Regions from separate parts of the Streptomyces sp. NPDC088554 genome, predicted to be linked through region 1. Evidence: riboswitches for the same ligand, from Rfam matches in the RefSeq annotation. Region 1 holds a riboswitch; each other region holds the start of a gene.
The links. Region 1 has a riboswitch for cyclic di-AMP ahead of ACIP8W_RS24640 (M23 family metallopeptidase). Riboswitches for the same ligand answer to the same signal wherever they lie in the genome.
Positions count from the first base shown of each region.

Region 2: linked by a shared signal. The riboswitch ahead of ACIP8W_RS05570 (LysM peptidoglycan-binding domain-containing M23 family metallopeptidase) and the one ahead of ACIP8W_RS24640 (M23 family metallopeptidase) in region 1 are both predicted to bind cyclic di-AMP.
Region 3: linked by a shared signal. The riboswitch ahead of ACIP8W_RS10645 (C40 family peptidase) and the one ahead of ACIP8W_RS24640 (M23 family metallopeptidase) in region 1 are both predicted to bind cyclic di-AMP.
Region 4: linked by a shared signal. The riboswitch ahead of ACIP8W_RS20715 (transglycosylase family protein) and the one ahead of ACIP8W_RS24640 (M23 family metallopeptidase) in region 1 are both predicted to bind cyclic di-AMP.

Region 1 is NZ_JBIVMF010000023.1:32,750-36,599, forward strand. It holds gene ACIP8W_RS24635 (M16 family metallopeptidase) at 1-1,001, shown strand, start outside; cyclic di-AMP (ydaO/yuaA leader) riboswitch at 1,192-1,363, shown strand; gene ACIP8W_RS24640 (M23 family metallopeptidase) at 1,376-2,164, shown strand; gene ACIP8W_RS24645 (GntR family transcriptional regulator) at 2,385-3,074, shown strand; gene ACIP8W_RS24650 (HPr family phosphocarrier protein) at 3,271-3,552, opposite strand; gene ACIP8W_RS24655 (GNAT family N-acetyltransferase) at 3,700-3,850, shown strand, end outside.
Region 2 is NZ_JBIVMF010000003.1:364,038-367,887, reverse strand. It holds gene ACIP8W_RS05575 (SGNH/GDSL hydrolase family protein) at 39-863, opposite strand; gene ACIP8W_RS05570 (LysM peptidoglycan-binding domain-containing M23 family metallopeptidase) at 1,046-2,074, opposite strand; cyclic di-AMP (ydaO/yuaA leader) riboswitch at 2,079-2,267, opposite strand; gene ACIP8W_RS05565 (tyrosine-protein phosphatase) at 2,676-3,488, shown strand; gene ACIP8W_RS05560 (DUF6126 family protein) at 3,499-3,681, opposite strand; gene ACIP8W_RS05555 (helix-turn-helix domain-containing protein) at 3,770-3,850, opposite strand, start outside.
Region 3 is NZ_JBIVMF010000007.1:61,493-65,342, reverse strand. It holds gene ACIP8W_RS10655 (ATP-dependent Clp protease proteolytic subunit) at 25-648, shown strand; gene ACIP8W_RS10650 (hypothetical protein) at 656-961, shown strand; cyclic di-AMP (ydaO/yuaA leader) riboswitch at 1,280-1,483, shown strand; gene ACIP8W_RS10645 (C40 family peptidase) at 1,486-1,959, shown strand; gene ACIP8W_RS10640 (ATP-binding protein) at 2,136-2,576, opposite strand; gene ACIP8W_RS10635 (8-amino-7-oxononanoate synthase) at 2,980-3,850, opposite strand, start outside.
Region 4 is NZ_JBIVMF010000017.1:25,827-29,676, reverse strand. It holds gene eno (phosphopyruvate hydratase) at 1-1,167, opposite strand, end outside; gene ACIP8W_RS20715 (transglycosylase family protein) at 1,400-2,143, opposite strand; cyclic di-AMP (ydaO/yuaA leader) riboswitch at 2,150-2,322, opposite strand; gene ACIP8W_RS20710 (transglycosylase family protein) at 2,739-3,572, opposite strand; gene ACIP8W_RS20705 (cytochrome P450) at 3,752-3,850, opposite strand, start outside.

The sequences.
Region 1 (3,850 bases):
CCTTCGCCGACAGCGAGGTCGACCGGCTCGTACGCAACCGGCTCGACGAGATCCCGCACGAGACCGCCAACCCCGGCCGCCGGGCCGCCAAGCAGCTCTCCAAGGAGCTGTTCCCGGCCTCCCTGCGGATGTCCCGGCCACGCCAGGGCACCGCCGAGACGGTGGAGCGCATCGACGCCGCGGGTGTACGCGCCTTCTACGAGGCGCACGTACGCCCCGCCACGGCCACCGCCGTGATCGTCGGCGACCTCACCGGGGTCGACCTGGACGAGATCCTCGCCGACACCCTCGGCGCCTGGACCGGCGACACCGCCGCGCCCCGGCCCGTACCGCCCGTGACCGCGGACGACACGGGCCGGGTGGTGATCGTGGACCGCCCCGGCGCCGTCCAGACCCAGCTGCTGATCGGCCGGATCGGCGCCGACCGGCACGACCGGGTCTGGCCCGCCCAGGTCCTCGGCACCTACTGCCTGGGCGGCACGCTCACCTCCCGGCTCGACCGGGTGCTGCGCGAGGAGAAGGGCTACACCTACGGCGTACGGGCCTTCGGCCAGGTGCTGCGCTCCTCGTCACCCACCGCCCCGGGCGGGGCGACCGGCGCCGCGATGCTCGCCATCAGCGGCTCCGTGGACACCGCGTCCACCGGCCCGGCGCTGGAAGACCTCTGGAAGGTGCTGCGCACGCTCGCGGCGGAGGGGCTCACCGACGCCGAGCGCGATGTGGCCGTACAGAACCTGGTGGGGGTGGCGCCGCTGAAGTACGAGACGGCGGCTTCCGTCGCGGCCACGCTGGCCGACCAGGTCGAGCAGTTCCTTCCGGACGACTTCCAGGCGCAGTTGTACGCGCGGCTGGCGGAGACCGGCACCGTCGAGGCGACGGCGGCGGCCGTCAACGCCTTCCCGGTGGACCGGCTGGTCACCGTACTGGTCGGGGACGCCGCACAGATCAAGGAGCCGGTCGAGGCTCTCGGTATCGGTGAAGTGACGGTTGTCACCGGCTGATTCGTCCGCGGGAGGGAACCTCGGTGGCCTCGGCTGCCGGGGTTCCCTCTTTATGTCCGCTTCCTTGGTGAATCTTCCCGTCTGGCCTGTGGGCTATATGACAAAACAGCCTGTTCGGTTGGCGAACGAAAGACGACACGCCTAGCGTCGGTCCGGTTGTCCGCCAGCATCCCGCCGCATCCGTGGCACCGGGCAGCCATCGCCGAGTCCCCGTCAGGCGCGAGCCGAGGGGGAGCCGGGGACCCATCAGTCCCTGGGGTGAATCGGACGCCTTCGCGGCTCGGCCCGCGCGGAGGGGCCCGTAGGAGACCTTCCTGCTCCGAACCCGTCAGCTAACCCGGTAGGCGAGAGGGAAGGAAAGGACCAGCCACTCCATGGCGTTCACCCGAGCCACCGGGAAGCACCGTGCCCGCAGCGGTATGAGCCGCAAGGGCGGCGCGAGCGTCGCCGGTCTCGCGACGCTCACCGCGACCGGAGTCATCGGCACCCTGGCCGCCTCCCCGGCCCTCGCCGCCGGCGCGGACATCGAGGCCGCCTCGCAGACCGGACTGAACCACGCGATCACCCTCGGCGACTCCCTCGTCGATGTGATCGACGAACAGGCCGAGGTCCAGCGCCGCGCCGCCGAGCAGACCGCCAGGCTCAAGGCCGAGGCGCAGGCGAAGGCGGAGGCGAAGCGGCTGGCGGAGGCGCGCGCCAAGGAGATCCGCGCGGAGCAGGAGCGCGCCACCCGCGCGGCCGAGCGCAGGCTCCTCAACACCTTCCAGCTCCCCGTCGCGGGCTCCTACGTCACCACGGGGTACCGCGCGGGCGGCTCCCTCTGGTCCTCCGGCAGCCACTCCGGCGTCGACTTCCGTGCCGCGTTCGGCACCCCGGTCGTGGCCGTGGGCACGGCCACCGTGGTCGAGGCGGGCTGGGGCGGCTCGTACGGCAACAACATCGTGCTCAGGATGGCCGACGGGACGTACACCCAGTACGCCCACCTCTCCTCGGTCGCGGTCTCCGTCGGCCAGAGCGTCACCCCCGGCCAGCAGATCGGTCTCTCCGGCGCGTCCGGCAACGCCACCGGACCGCATCTGCACTTCGAGGCCAGGACCGGCCCGGAGTACGGCTCCGACATGGACCCCGTCGCGTATCTGCGCGCGCACGGCGCCAACGTCTGACCCGTCCGTACGCCCCGGACATCCCTGGAAGGCCTCGGCTCCGTGCCGGGGCCTTCGCTGTTGACGCCGGCGTCGGGTCGGGGGCGGCGTCGGGTCTGGCGTTGGCCAAAAGATATCCATCGATTTCGGGCACCCTTCGGAAATTCGCCTTCATTGCAATAGAGTCACGGAACAGGAGTCAATCGGCAGCGTTTCGCGCGGATTAAGCGGAGGTTGGGATATGCGCATTCCCGCGCACTCGGTATGCACGGCGATTCGCGACGACATCGTCTCCGGTCTGTTCGAGCGGGGAAGCAGGCTCACCGAGGAACAGCTGGCGCGGCGGTACGGTGTCTCCCGCGTCCCGGTGCGCGAGGCCCTGCGCACCCTGGAGTCGGAGGGCTTCGTGACCACCCGCCGCCATGTCGGCGCGTGTGTCGCCGAGCCCACGGAGCAGGAGGCCGCCGACCTCCTGGAGGTACGGCTGATGCTGGAGCCGCTCGGCGCGGCACGGGCCGCCCAGCGCCGTACGGACGCCCATCTCAAGGTCCTGCGCGGGCTGGTCAGACTGGGACAGGACCGGGCCCGCCGGGGCCAGGGCGAGGATCTGCGCTCCCTGGGCGCCTGGTTCCACGAGACGCTCGCCCAGGCGTCGGGCAGCCCCGCGCTGACCTCCCTGCTCACCCAGCTCAGGCACAAGATCGCCTGGATGTACGTGGTCGAGCAGCCCGCCCACCCCGTGGAGTCCTGGGCCGAGCACGGCGCGATCGTGGACGCGGTGGCGCGCGGTGACGCGGAGCGGGCGCGGGCGCTGACGGCCCTGCACGCCGAGCGGACGGCGGGGGCGCACCGGCTGAAGCGCCTGGACCGTACCCGCGAAAAGGTGAGGGTTTCGCAACATGCCGTAAACACCGCGAGTGCGCCCACTTAACATTCGCGCCGTATACAAAAGAGAAGAAAAGGGCGAGGTCTATTTCTCGCTGTCCGCGTCCGGTGCGCGGTAAAACGATGAAGAGTTATGTCCGGGACGGAGCGCGGCACCGGAAACGGAAAAGCCGCGCCCCACCGAATTCGGTGGACCACGGCTCCCTCGCGAAATCGCTCCGCGCCGGTCGGTGCCGGTCGGCTCAGACGGTCTCGGGCAGCTCGTCGAGGCCCTCGGCGACCAGCTTCGCCAGCCGGTCCAGCGCGGCGTCGGCACCCTCGGCCGCGGAGGCCAGCACGATCTCCTCGCCGCCCTGCGCGCCCAGCCCGAGCACCGCGAGCATCGACGCGGCGTTGACGGGGTCGCCGCCGGCCTTCGCGATGGTCACGGGAACGCCGGTGGCCGTGGCGGCACGGACGAAGATGGAGGCGGGACGGGCGTGCAGGCCCTCGGCCCAGCCGACATTGACGCGACGCTCAGCCATGGTGTTGCCCTTCAAGTCTGAAAAGTCTTAAAAACGGTGTCCGCTCCAGACTCTCATGTGCGGGGCAGGGCCTCCCCGTCGGCCCCGGACCGCCCGCGGGTCGCCGCGGGACCGGCCGTTGTCGTACCCCCGCCGTAGGCTTCGGTCATGGAAACGTCGTCGTCCGACCACGCCTACCCCGCCCACTGGGAAGCCGATGTGGTGCTGCGCGACGGCGGCACCGCCAGGATCAGGCCCATCACCACCGGGGACGCGCGGAGGCTGGTCAGCTTCTACGAGCAGGTGTCCGACGAGTCGA
Region 2 (3,850 bases), on a different contig from region 1:
TGCCGGGACCCGCTTCCCTGTTGTCCAGGGCTCCGGTGTCAGTGCTCCAGCGGCAGCAGGTCGGGGCGCTTCGCCTCGACCTTGTCCCCGGAGGACTCGCCGCGCAGTCTGCGTCCGATCCAGGGCACCAGATACTCCCGCGCCCAGTGGATGTCGTCCCGCCGCACCTCAAGGGTGCCGCGCGGCGGTTCCGGCGGCCAGATCTGGTCGGGGTCCGCCGGTACGTCGAGTCCGAGCACCTGGGCGGCGCGCAGCGCGACCCGGGTGTGGCCGTCGGGCGACAGATGCAGCCGGTCGCCGTCCCAGGCGCGCCTGTCCTGGACGGACTTCAGAGCCCAGAGGTCGAGTACCGGACAGCCGTAGCGATCGGCGATGGACCGGGTGTGGGCGGTGAAGGTGGCTATCTTGCCGCGCAGATGACGCAGCACGGGGACGCCACGGGTGTCGAAGCCGGTGGTCAGCATGACCGTGCCGACGGCACCGGTGAGTTCGGCGACGGCCCGCTCGAAGCGCTCGGCGACATCGTCGGGGTCGGAGCCGGGACGGAGGATGTCATTGCCACCGGCGCAGAAGGTCACCAGGTCGGGGGCGAGTTCCTTCGCCCGGGGGATCTGCTCCTCGACGATCTGGTCGAGGAGTCGGCCGCGCACGGCGAGATTGGCGTACCGGAAATCTCCGTGCCCGGTGTCCGGGACCGGGCCGGTCACCGGCAGCCGGTCGGCGAGCAGGACCGCGAGCCGGTCCGCCCAGCCGACGAACTGTCCGTCGGGGCCCGGGTCTCCCACGCCCTCCGTAAAGCTGTCGCCAATCGCCGCGTACGACCCGAACACGCCATTTTCTCTTGATCTCGAATCGTCTGCCACAGCAGATCATTTTCCACCGGGGATGTGACCTACGCGACCGTAGGGAGGGGTTGACCCCGGGTGAGAAACGCCATCCGTCAAGTTTTCCCCAACCGGGAATAGCCGTATACGACCGCTGCCCGGCACGGAGAGTGCCGGGCAGCGTGGTGCGGGAGCGCTATGAAATCGGACAGCGGGACGAATCAGACCGTGACACCGTACGCGCGCAGATAGGCCAGCGGGTCGATGTCCGAGCCGTACTCCGGTCCGGTGCGGATCTCGAAGTGCAGATGCGGTCCCGTGACATTGCCGGTGGCACCGGAGAGACCGATCTGCTGGCCTTGGCCGACGCTCTGGCCGGTGGAGACGGAGAGGGACGACAGATGGGCGTACTGCGAGTACCTGCCGTCGTCGTGCCGGATGACGATCTGGTTTCCGTACGAGCCGCCCCAGCCCGCCGTCACGACCGTGCCCGCGCCGACCGCCTTGATGGTGGAGCCCGAGGGCGCGATGAAGTCCACCCCGGTGTGGTAGCCGCTGGACCAGCTTCCGCCCGAGGCGCGGTAGGAGGTGCCGACCGCCGAGTCGACGGGCCGGGTGAAGCCCGAACCGCTGCTCTGCGCGGCCTTGTCGGTGGTCGGGGCCTCGGCCTCCGGAGCCTTGGTCACGGTGGACGGCTTCGCGGACCCCGAAGAGGACGAGGCGGACGAGGCGGAGGACCGCGACGAGGACGGGGTCCCGGAGGACTCCGCCCGGGTCTCGGCGCGGGCCGTCGTGGCCTTCGATCCGAGGGTCAGCTTCAGCCCGGGGTGGATCATCCCGGGGTCGCCGCCGACCGCCTCGCGGTTGTCCTCGTACAGCTTCTGCCAGCCGCCCTGGACGTTCTGCTCGTCCGCGATCCTGGACAGATAGTCACCGGAGACCACGGAGTAGGTCTTCGTGGCCCTCGCCGCGGCGATCTGCGCGGCCGCCCGCTGCTGCGGTACGGCGGTCGCGCTCTGCACGGCGGCCTCGCTCCGGGCCGTACGCGCCGCGGAAGCGGCCTGCGCGGCCGCGGGCACCGCCTGCGGCAGCTCGGAGGTGGCCTGCGGGGCCACGGAGGGAGCGGCCTCGGCGCCGGCGGCGCCGATGAGCGGAAGGGCGATGGCCGCGCCGCCCGTACCCGCGGCGATGAATCCGCGGCGCGAGAACGGACTGCTCTTCGGACGACGGTGCTTACCCTTGGCGGGCATGGTGCGTTCCTCTCCGGCGCCTACGAGGTGAGCTGTCGGGTTCGGGCTGGAGATGCCCGGCCGCGTTGCGCGACTTCACCCCGAGCCGTCCGGGTCTCCGGATCGGCGTACTACCGTGGGTCCCCCGCTCCTGCCACACATGGATGGATGGATGTGTGCTCCGGTCGGCGGCAGGATTCGGCGTTCCGTCCGGATTGAGGGTGAACGTAGGCGAGTCGGACGGCCGGAACAAGCCGCCACTTTCGGCCACGGCCGACCACTCGAATATCGCCGGACATCACCGTCACCCTGCGTGCCTCACGAACCGTCAGTTCCCCTGGGGGGAGTGAAATCCCTTTCTCCCCATCGCCACGGAACGTCACGGATATGATTCCGCTCACTCATCGATCCCCATATCCACTTCCATGGGGGCAGGTTATGCGGAAGTACCCAATACGGTCAGGTCGCCATTTGGGCTGCATTAAGGCGAACATAATGTCCGGTTGATAGGCATCTGAATACAGCTCCACCGGGCCGATCGCCCTCTTGAACAGATGTCGTAGGGTCAGAAGCCGGTATCGTCGGCGGGCCGCGCCGACGGCAGACCACGGAGGAGCACGCCGTGACGCAGCAGCTGCCGCACATCCCGTCGACGGAGCCCGAACTGTCCGGTGTGCGCAACTTCCGTGATGTGGGCGGACTTCCGACCACGGACGGCCGACGGGTGGCCCACGGCAAGCTCTTCCGCAGTGGCCATCTCGCCCATGCCACCGACACCGACACGGCCTTTCTCGCCACCCTCGGTCTGCACACCGTCTTCGACTTCCGCAACGAGGCCGACCGGAAACTGGACGGTCCGGATGTCGAGCTGCCCGGCGTACGCAATGTGAACATCCCGCTCAGCGACCCCGCCGACGGCGCCGAGTTCTGGCGGATGGTCCGCGTCGGCGATCTCGGCCAGCTGCGCTCGCTCCTCGCGGAGGGCAGGGCGGCGGCGCGGATGATCGCCTCGTACCGGATGATCATCGTGGACCGCACCGCCGAGCACAGCCGGATCCTGCACGCGCTCGCCTCGGACAGCGTGCCCGCGCTCCTGCACTGCGCGGCGGGCAAGGACCGGGCCGGGCTCTCCGTCGCGGTGGCCCTGCTCGCGGTCGGTGTCGAGCCGGACGCGATCGAGGCGGATTATCTGAAGTCGAACGACCCGCACCGCCGCTACCGGGTCCGGCGCGGCGACACCTCACCCGCCGGAACCTCCCCCGAGGTGATGGAGCTGCTCGCGCCGCTCTTCGACGCGCGGGTGGAGTATCTCGCCGCCGCCTTCGAGACCATCGAGAAGACCTGGGGCGGCACCGACCGCTATCTCGCCGATGGTCTCGGGGTCGCCCCCGAGACCCGCGAGCTGCTGCGCGCCCGTCTTCTCGACAACGGCTGACGGGCGCCCGCTATCCCTTCGCGCCCAGCTCGAAGAGCACGTACAGAAACGCGGCGAAGACATGTCCGGCCACCAGATAGGCGAACAGCCGGATGACCAGCCCCCTGGGGAACTTCTTCTCCTCCCGTACGGACCGGCCCCCCGGGCTTTCCGGCTCGGTCGCAGCGGCTACGCGGTTCTCTGATTCCGGCATGGTGCGGGCCTCTCTCGGAATGTGATCGGAAACGTGATCGGGGAATGGCCGGGAATGTGGTCGGGATCGTGATGAAACGTGGAACGGCTCAGCGGCGACGCACCCCCGCGCCGAGGCACAGCTCGGCGGCGGGGCTCTGCACCAGGGTGTGGACGAACAGCAGCTCGGT
Region 3 (3,850 bases), on a different contig from region 1:
ACCCGTATGAGGAGAGGTACGCCCATGAACCGTCCTTCGGCCCGCTACGTCCTGCCCGAATTCACCGAGCGGACGTCCCACGGGACCCGGAGTCTCGATCCGTACTCCAAGCTCTTCGAGGACCGGATCATCTTTCTCGGCACCGCCGTGGACGAGACCACGGCCAACGATGTGATCGCGCAGTTCGTCCATCTCGAATACGCCGCGCCCGATCAGGACATCCGGGTCTACATCAACTCCCCCGGCGGTCCGATCGACGCCATGACCGCGATCTACGACACCATGCAGCTCGTCATGTGCGACGTGGAGACGACCGTTCTCGGCCAGGCGGTCTCCACCGCCGCCGTCCTGCTGGCGGGCGGCACCCCGGGCAAGCGGATGGCGCTGCCCGGCGCCCGGGTCGTACTCCGGCAGCCCGCTCTCGACCGGGGCGTACAGGGACAGCCGTCCGATCTGCTGATCCACGCGGAGGAGCTGCCGCGGCAGCGCTCGCTGGTCGCGTCGATGCTGACGCGGCACACCGGGCGGAGCCCGGAGCGGATCGCCGGGGCCATCGAGCGGGACACGGTCTTCGACGCGGCCGGGGCGCAGGCGTTCGGGCTGGTCGACCATGTGATCCGGAGCCGCGGGGCATCCGGCGGGCGGTGAGGGGCCGATGATTCCGGAGCTGCCACCGCTGCCCGCGCTGACCCGCGCCGAGTGTGACGTTGTCGACACCTATCTTCGGATCGTCGACCTGCTGGGCCGTATCAATCCGGCCAGGGGCACGGACACCTATGACGCGCTGCGGGCCGCGCAGGCGCTGCCCGCCCAGGCGCTCGCGCTCCGCGCCGCCCTGACGGCGATGCACTCCCGGGGCGAGACCGAACTGCACTCGGCGACGCTGGCCCGCGCGCTCCGGGTGCTCGACGGCGAGAGGCGTGCTGGGAGGGTCACCATGCCTCCCGAGGAACGGACTTGAGGCAGCGAGGCGCTCTCGAATGGACGCGTCCGTACGGGAACGCCTCACCCGATCGGTGGATGAACTCGCTGGACAGACACGGGGAGTCGAGTTGCGCGGAGCGCCCGAACCCGTATGGCGCGCCTCGAATTCCCCGCAGGTACGGCCCTCACCCCGCCCCCGTGAACCGGTATGAAAATCCCGCTCGCCACTCATACGGGCCAGCCGTGAGTAAGTTCACATATCGTCGTTTCAGTCGGAAATCCACGGCCGGCTGATGTCAAGATCCCTGGGACGACAAGCCCCCGCCACCCACGGCGGGGCGGTCCGGACGGACGCCGAGTCCTGCCGCTGTATCCGGATGACTGAGTCGACAGGAGTGGATCGGCAGGAGTGGAGGACCCAAGCAGTACGGGATGACACGTGACGGTGATCGTCCCTTGGGGTGAAGCCACGGGGTCTGTGACAGGACCTCATGGCCGGGCAACTTCGCCAGCCCGAACCCGACAGGTCATCCTTCACAGGCGGCTGACGAAGGGTTGCGCATGTCTGCGCAGACATATGTCCCGTCTTTGCTGTCCCGGACCGGAGCCGTATCGGTCCTCACGCTCGCCGCGATAGGCAGCACGATGCTGGTGCCTGGCGCCGCGTCGGAGGCCGAAGCCGCTACGCACGGGGTGAAGGCGCTGAAGGTCGCCGCGTCGAAGAAGGGCTCACCGTACAAGTACGGAGCCACGGGACCGTCCCGCTTCGACTGCTCGGGGCTGACGGTGTACTCGTTCAAGAAAGCGGGTAAGAAGCTCCCCCGCACGGCCCAGCAGCAGTACAACAAGACGAAGCATGTCTCGTCGTCCCAACGACGCAAGGGAGACCTGGTGTTCTTCCACTCGGGCAGCAACGTCTACCACGTCGGCATCTACGCCGGCGCGGGCAAGATCTGGCACTCGCCGAAGACCGGATCCCTGGTGCGGCTGGAGAAGATCTGGTCGAAGAGCGTCTGGTACGGACGGGTGAAGTAGCGACCGCGCCCCGCCCGTAGGCCCGGAGCGGGCGGGTGCCGAGGGTACGTCCGAGTGAAAGCGCGCTACACCGTGGGACCAGGCGGGGATGCAGGCCGGGCCGGGCCGGCCGCTCCCTGCCGCCTCCGGGGCTTCTGACGGGGCCTCGGGCCCGTACCCCGTACGTACGGATGAACTCAGCTCCGGACCGGAGCCGTCGGCGCCCTCCAGGGCAGTGTGATCCACACCGTCTTGCCGCCCTCCGGCGTCGGTGTGATGGCCAGCCGCCCGCCGTGTTCGGCGGTCAGCGAGCGGATGATGACCATCCCCCGGCCGTTGTCCTGCTGGACGGCCGCCGGCAGCCGCTGCGGCCACCGCGGATGGCTGTCGGTCACCCCCAGCCGCAGCAGTTCCTCGCGCTCCAGCCGGACCTCCACCGTGAAGGTGGGAGACCGGCCGAAGGTGTGCTGGACGGCGTTGGTGACCAGCTCGGAGACGATGAGCCGGACCGTGTCCGCCATGTCCGCCTCGCCGGGCAGCCCCCACTCGGCCAGGAGGTCCGCGACATATCTTCGCGCCGTCGGTACCGACGCGGGATCGCTCGGCAGGGTGATGGATGCTTCCTGATGGTCTGCCATGACGATGCCGTCCCTTTCCCACCGGACCGCACTCCGACAGAGAGCGGATGACTGCGCGGCCGGCTCGGACTGTGCTTCGCGACACACTGCCACCGATCGCGCCGGGCACAGCCCGATCCATCGAGATCTGCATATATCTGTCGCTCGAAGCGGTGAACTCTGCAACGCGAGACCGTATTTGGCCGCCGGAAAGACATCTTCTCCGCCGCGACGCCCGGGGGGGACAAGCGTGACGGAGAAATCCGGAGATGAGGATCCGGCCATGCGGCATATTCCGGCGGTCCATGGCATATTCCAGCGGTCCGTCGACGCGGGCCCGGTGCAGACGGCGCGGGCCGCCACCGGAGTACGGGAGCGACCGGCGGCCGGACCACCCCGGCCGCTGCCGCCCCACCGCCCCGGCTCACCGTGGGGCGGCCGCCACCACCGTACGTACCGCCGTGCCGATCTGGTCATCCGTCAGATCGGCACGCGCGGTCAGCCGGATCCGGGAGATCCCGTCCGGCACCGACGGCGGCCGGAAGCACCCCACGGCCAGCCCCGCCGCCCGGCAGTCCGCCGCCCAGCGCACGGCCGCCTCCGGCGACGGCGCCTGTACGGAGACCACGGCGGCGTCCGGCCGTACGGCGGTCAGCCCCGCCCCGGTCAGCAGCCGGTGCAGCGCGGCGGCGACCTCCCGCGCCCGCAGAGCCCGCGCGGGCTCCCCGCGCAGCAGCCGCAACGCCGCCAGCGCGCCGCCCACGGCGGCCGGGGCCAGCCCGGTGTCGAAGATGAACGTCCGCGCGGTGTTGGCCAGATGGCCGATGACCCGCGCCGGGCCGAGGATCGCGCCGCCCTGGCTGCCCAGGGCCTTGGAGAGGGTGAGCGTGGCCACCACCCCGGGCGCCCCCGCGAGCCCGGCCGCGTCGAGCGTGCCCCGGCCGCCCGCGCCGAGCACCCCGAGGCCGTGCGCGTCGTCGACGAGGAGCGCCGCGCCCCGGGGACGGCAGACCCCGGCCAGCTGCGCCAGCGGCGCCGCGTCGCCGTCCACCGAGAACACCGCGTCGCTCACCACCAGCGCCCGCCGCCCGGCGTGCGCGTCGAGGGCCTTGGCGACGGCGTCCGGATCCGCGTGCGGTACGACGACGGTCTCGGCCCGGGAGAGCCGGCAACCGTCCACGATCGAGGCGTGGTTGCCCGCGTCGGACACCAGCAGCGAGCCCCGGGCCGTGAGCGCGGTGAGGGCCGCGAGGTTGGCCGCGTAACCGGACGACAGGACGAGCGCCGCCTCGAAG
Region 4 (3,850 bases), on a different contig from region 1:
GGTCTTGATCTGGCCGCAGTTCACCGCGACGGCGAGGTCGGCGATGGTGACGTCCTCGGTCTCGCCCGAGCGGTGGGACATCATGCACTTGAAGCCGTTGCGCTGGGCCAGCTCGACGGCGTCCAGGGTCTCCGTCAGCGAACCGATCTGGTTGACCTTGACGAGCAGGGCGTTGGCGGAGCCCTCCTCGATGCCGCGCGCGAGGCGCTCCGGGTTGGTGACGAAGAGGTCGTCGCCGACGATCTGGACCTTGGAGCCCAGCTTGTCGGTGATGACCTTCCAGCCGGCCCAGTCGTCCTCGTACAGCGGGTCCTCGATGGAGACGAGCGGGTACGCGGAGACCAGCTCCTCGTAGTACTCGGTCATCTCGGCGGCCGAGCGGGACTTGCCCTCGAACTCGTACGCGCCGTCCTTGTAGAACTCGGACGCGGCGACGTCGAGCGCGAGCGCGATGTCGCGGCCGGGGACGTAACCGGCCTCCTTGATCGCTTCGAGGATCAGGTCGAGCGCGGCGCGGTTGGACTCCAGGTTCGGGGCGAAGCCGCCCTCGTCGCCGAGGCCGGTGGACAGGCCCTTCTGCTTCAGGACCTTCTTGAGGGTGTGGTAGACCTCGGCACCCCAGCGCAGCGCCTCGGAGAAGGACTCCGCGCCGATCGGGGCGATCATGAATTCCTGGATGTCGACATTCGAGTCGGCGTGCGAGCCGCCGTTCAGGATGTTCATCATCGGAACGGGCAGCAGATGCGCGTTCGGGCCGCCCAGGTAGCGGAAGAGCGGGAGGTCCGAGGCCTCGGAGGCGGCGTGCGCCACGGCCAGGGAGACGCCGAGGATGGCGTTGGCGCCCAGCGAGCCCTTGTTCTCCGTGGCGTCCAGGTCGATCATCGCCTGGTCGATCAGGCGCTGCTCGGTGGCGTCGTACCCGACCAGCTCGGGACCGAGCTGCTCGATCACGGCGAGGACGGCCTTCTCCACACCCTTGCCCAGGTAGCGCTTGGGGTCTCCGTCGCGGAGTTCGACGGCCTCGAACGCACCGGTGGACGCACCGGAGGGGACAGCAGCACGACCGGTGCTGCCGTCGTCGAGGCCGACCTCGACCTCGACCGTGGGGTTGCCTCGGGAGTCGAGGATTTCCCGGGCTACGACGACGTCGATGGACGGCACGAGCATCTCCTTCTGGGATGTGACGCTTGAAGTGCAGGGTCTCTGTGGCCTTGCGACATGAGCCTAACCGGATCGGGCTCGCCGGTCGGCCGGTGCCCGCCCCCTAAGACGAAAAGAGCACCTTTTGCGCCGGTCACCCCGTACGCCCGGATACGCCCCGCATCTCCCGACCACCGCCGAAGCCCCGGTCCGGCGCGCACGGGGGTCGCGCGCCGGACCGGGGCCGTCTGTGGGCCGGTCAGCTCAGGTGGAGCCGCTGGCCGGGGTAGATCACATCGGCGTCGCGGACGATGTCCTTGTTCAGCTCGAAGATCTTCTCCCAGCCGCCCTCGACCTTGTGGGCCGTGGCGATCCTGGAGAGGGTGTCGCCGGACTTGACCTTGTACTCGCCGTCGCCCTTCTTGATCGTGAAGGTACGGCTCTCGCCGCGCGAGGCGGGCTGGGCCTCGGTACGGGCCGACCGCTGCTGGGGCTGGGCCCGCTGCTGCGGGGCGGCCTGCTGCTGGGGAGCGGCCTGCTGCTGCGGGGCGGCCTGCCGCTTCGACGTACCGGAGTTGCTGGAGCTGCTGGAGTCGCCGGAGCCCCCGCTCGCGGAGCCGCCGTTGTACGCGGCACCGGACAGGTTCACACCACAGCTCGGCCAGGCGCCCTTGCCCTGGCCCGCCAGGACCTTCTCGGCGACCGCTATCTGCTGGGACTTGGAGGCCAGGTCGGCGCGGGAGGCGTAGGCAGTGCCACCGAACGCGGCCCAGGTGGAGTTGGTGAACTGGAGGCCGCCGTAGAAGCCGTTACCAGTGTTGATGGACCAGTTGCCGCCGGACTCGCACTGGGCGACCTGGTCCCACTCGGCGGCGGTGGCGGCGGAGGCGGAGGCGGCGCCGATCAGCGGGGCCGCCACAGCGGCACCGGTGATCCCGGCGAGTGTGGCGTAGCGGACCGCCCTGGACGGACGACGGTGCCTGGCCTTGCTGGAAAACAGCAGCATGGAGCATCTCCTCACCGACGCCTACGAGGTCAGCTGTCGGGTTCGGGCCAATGAGTTGCCCGGCCGCGTGCTCTCGCACGCGGCTTCACCCCTAGCCGGCCCCGGCCGTCTCCCGACGACCTGTGACCGGCGCGAACCTTTGGGTCCCCCGCTCCTGCCTACGGCGCTTTACGCGACGACTGCTCCCCCGACCGACGGCAGGATTCGGCGTTTCGGTCGACGGGGCCCGCGGTGCGAGCGGTTCAGACCGTAATCACAGGTCCATCGGTTGATCAAAGAAGCACATCCCGGAAAAATCGCCCTTAACGCCCTTGAGGCTCCCGTCATTTCCGCAGGTGGGAGAGGGATCCGGGCAACCGCCGGCCCAAAAGTACCCAGTTACGGCAAAGAGACCCTTGTCTCACTTACGCAGAAGCGGACACACCACCCTGAACTACCCCTCGGAACGGCCTCACTTCGGACCTCGCCCGAGCCGTTGGCCAGGGCGGAAGGGGCCGAGGGCGGCGTCAACGGGGCCTCGCTCATCCGGGGTTCGCCCCGGGGCCGCCCGCGGGTCCCCCCGAAGGCCGCCCCCGAGCGTCTCCGGGCCGGCTCAGACCCACCCGCCGACGACCTTCTGGGCGCCGATGATGCCGGACAGGGTCTCGCCGCCGACGACGACGGACTCGGCCCGGGACTCCGTGGGATGCGTCACCCCGCCGTCCGTGAGGCTGTCGGTGCCGCGGTCCGCTCCGTCGCGCGAGGCGCGGCTGTCCGGCTCGCGGTCCGGGGCCGGGGCCTCCGGGCCTGCCTCCTCCTTGGCGGCGGCGCCCCGGTGCTTGCCCTTGGCGGGGGCGCTGTCGGCGGCCTTGTCCCCGGTGGGGCCCTTGGCGCCGTCCTTGTCGGTGGCGTCCTCGCCGGGCGCCGGGGAGGCGGGCGAGGCGGAGGGGGCGGGCTCGGTGCCCTTGCCCTTCTCCCCCGCGGCGGAGTCGGAGGTGCCCGGTGTGGCCGCCGGGGCCTCCGGGGAGCCCGCCTCCGTACCGGCGCCCCGGTCGCCACCGGCCACCCCGGAGACGACGCTCTTCGCCAGCCCGGAGACCGCCGCGCAGCTGGGCCACGCCAGCGGGCCCTGGGCCGCGAAGACCTTCTCGGCCACCGCTATCTGCTGCGAACGGCTGGCCAGATCGGGGCTGGCCGCGTAGTCGGCGCCGCCGAACCTGTCCCAGGTCTCCTGGGACATCTGGAGGCCGCCGTAGTGGCCGCTGCCGAGGCTGGCGCTCCACTGGCCGCCGCTCTCGCACTCGGCGACACGGTCCCAGGTGGTGGCGTCCGCCGCGCCGGCGCTCGCGGCGCCGAGCAACGGAATGGCGATGGCGGATCCGGTCACCCCCGCCGCGACGAGAAGGGCAGGGGCCTGGCGGGGCCGGCGGTGTTTCCCGGAGCGCATGCGGTCGCCTTCCGTGTGACAGTCGGTTCGACCCGGCGTGGTACTGCCGAGTCGTCGTGAACGTAGCGGTACTCGAACGCTTGTCACAAGCTGATGCAGCGGAGATCACGCGAAAGTCACAGTCTTGACGCACTGTCAGGAAATTCTTGTGGAATGCACCGGGATTGCCCGGCCCGCCGTCAGTCGGACAATGGCGTGAACTGCACCGGAAGCGTGCGCAATCCACGCATGATGAGCCCGCCACGCCAGCGCAAATCGGCAGGATCTTCCGCAAGACG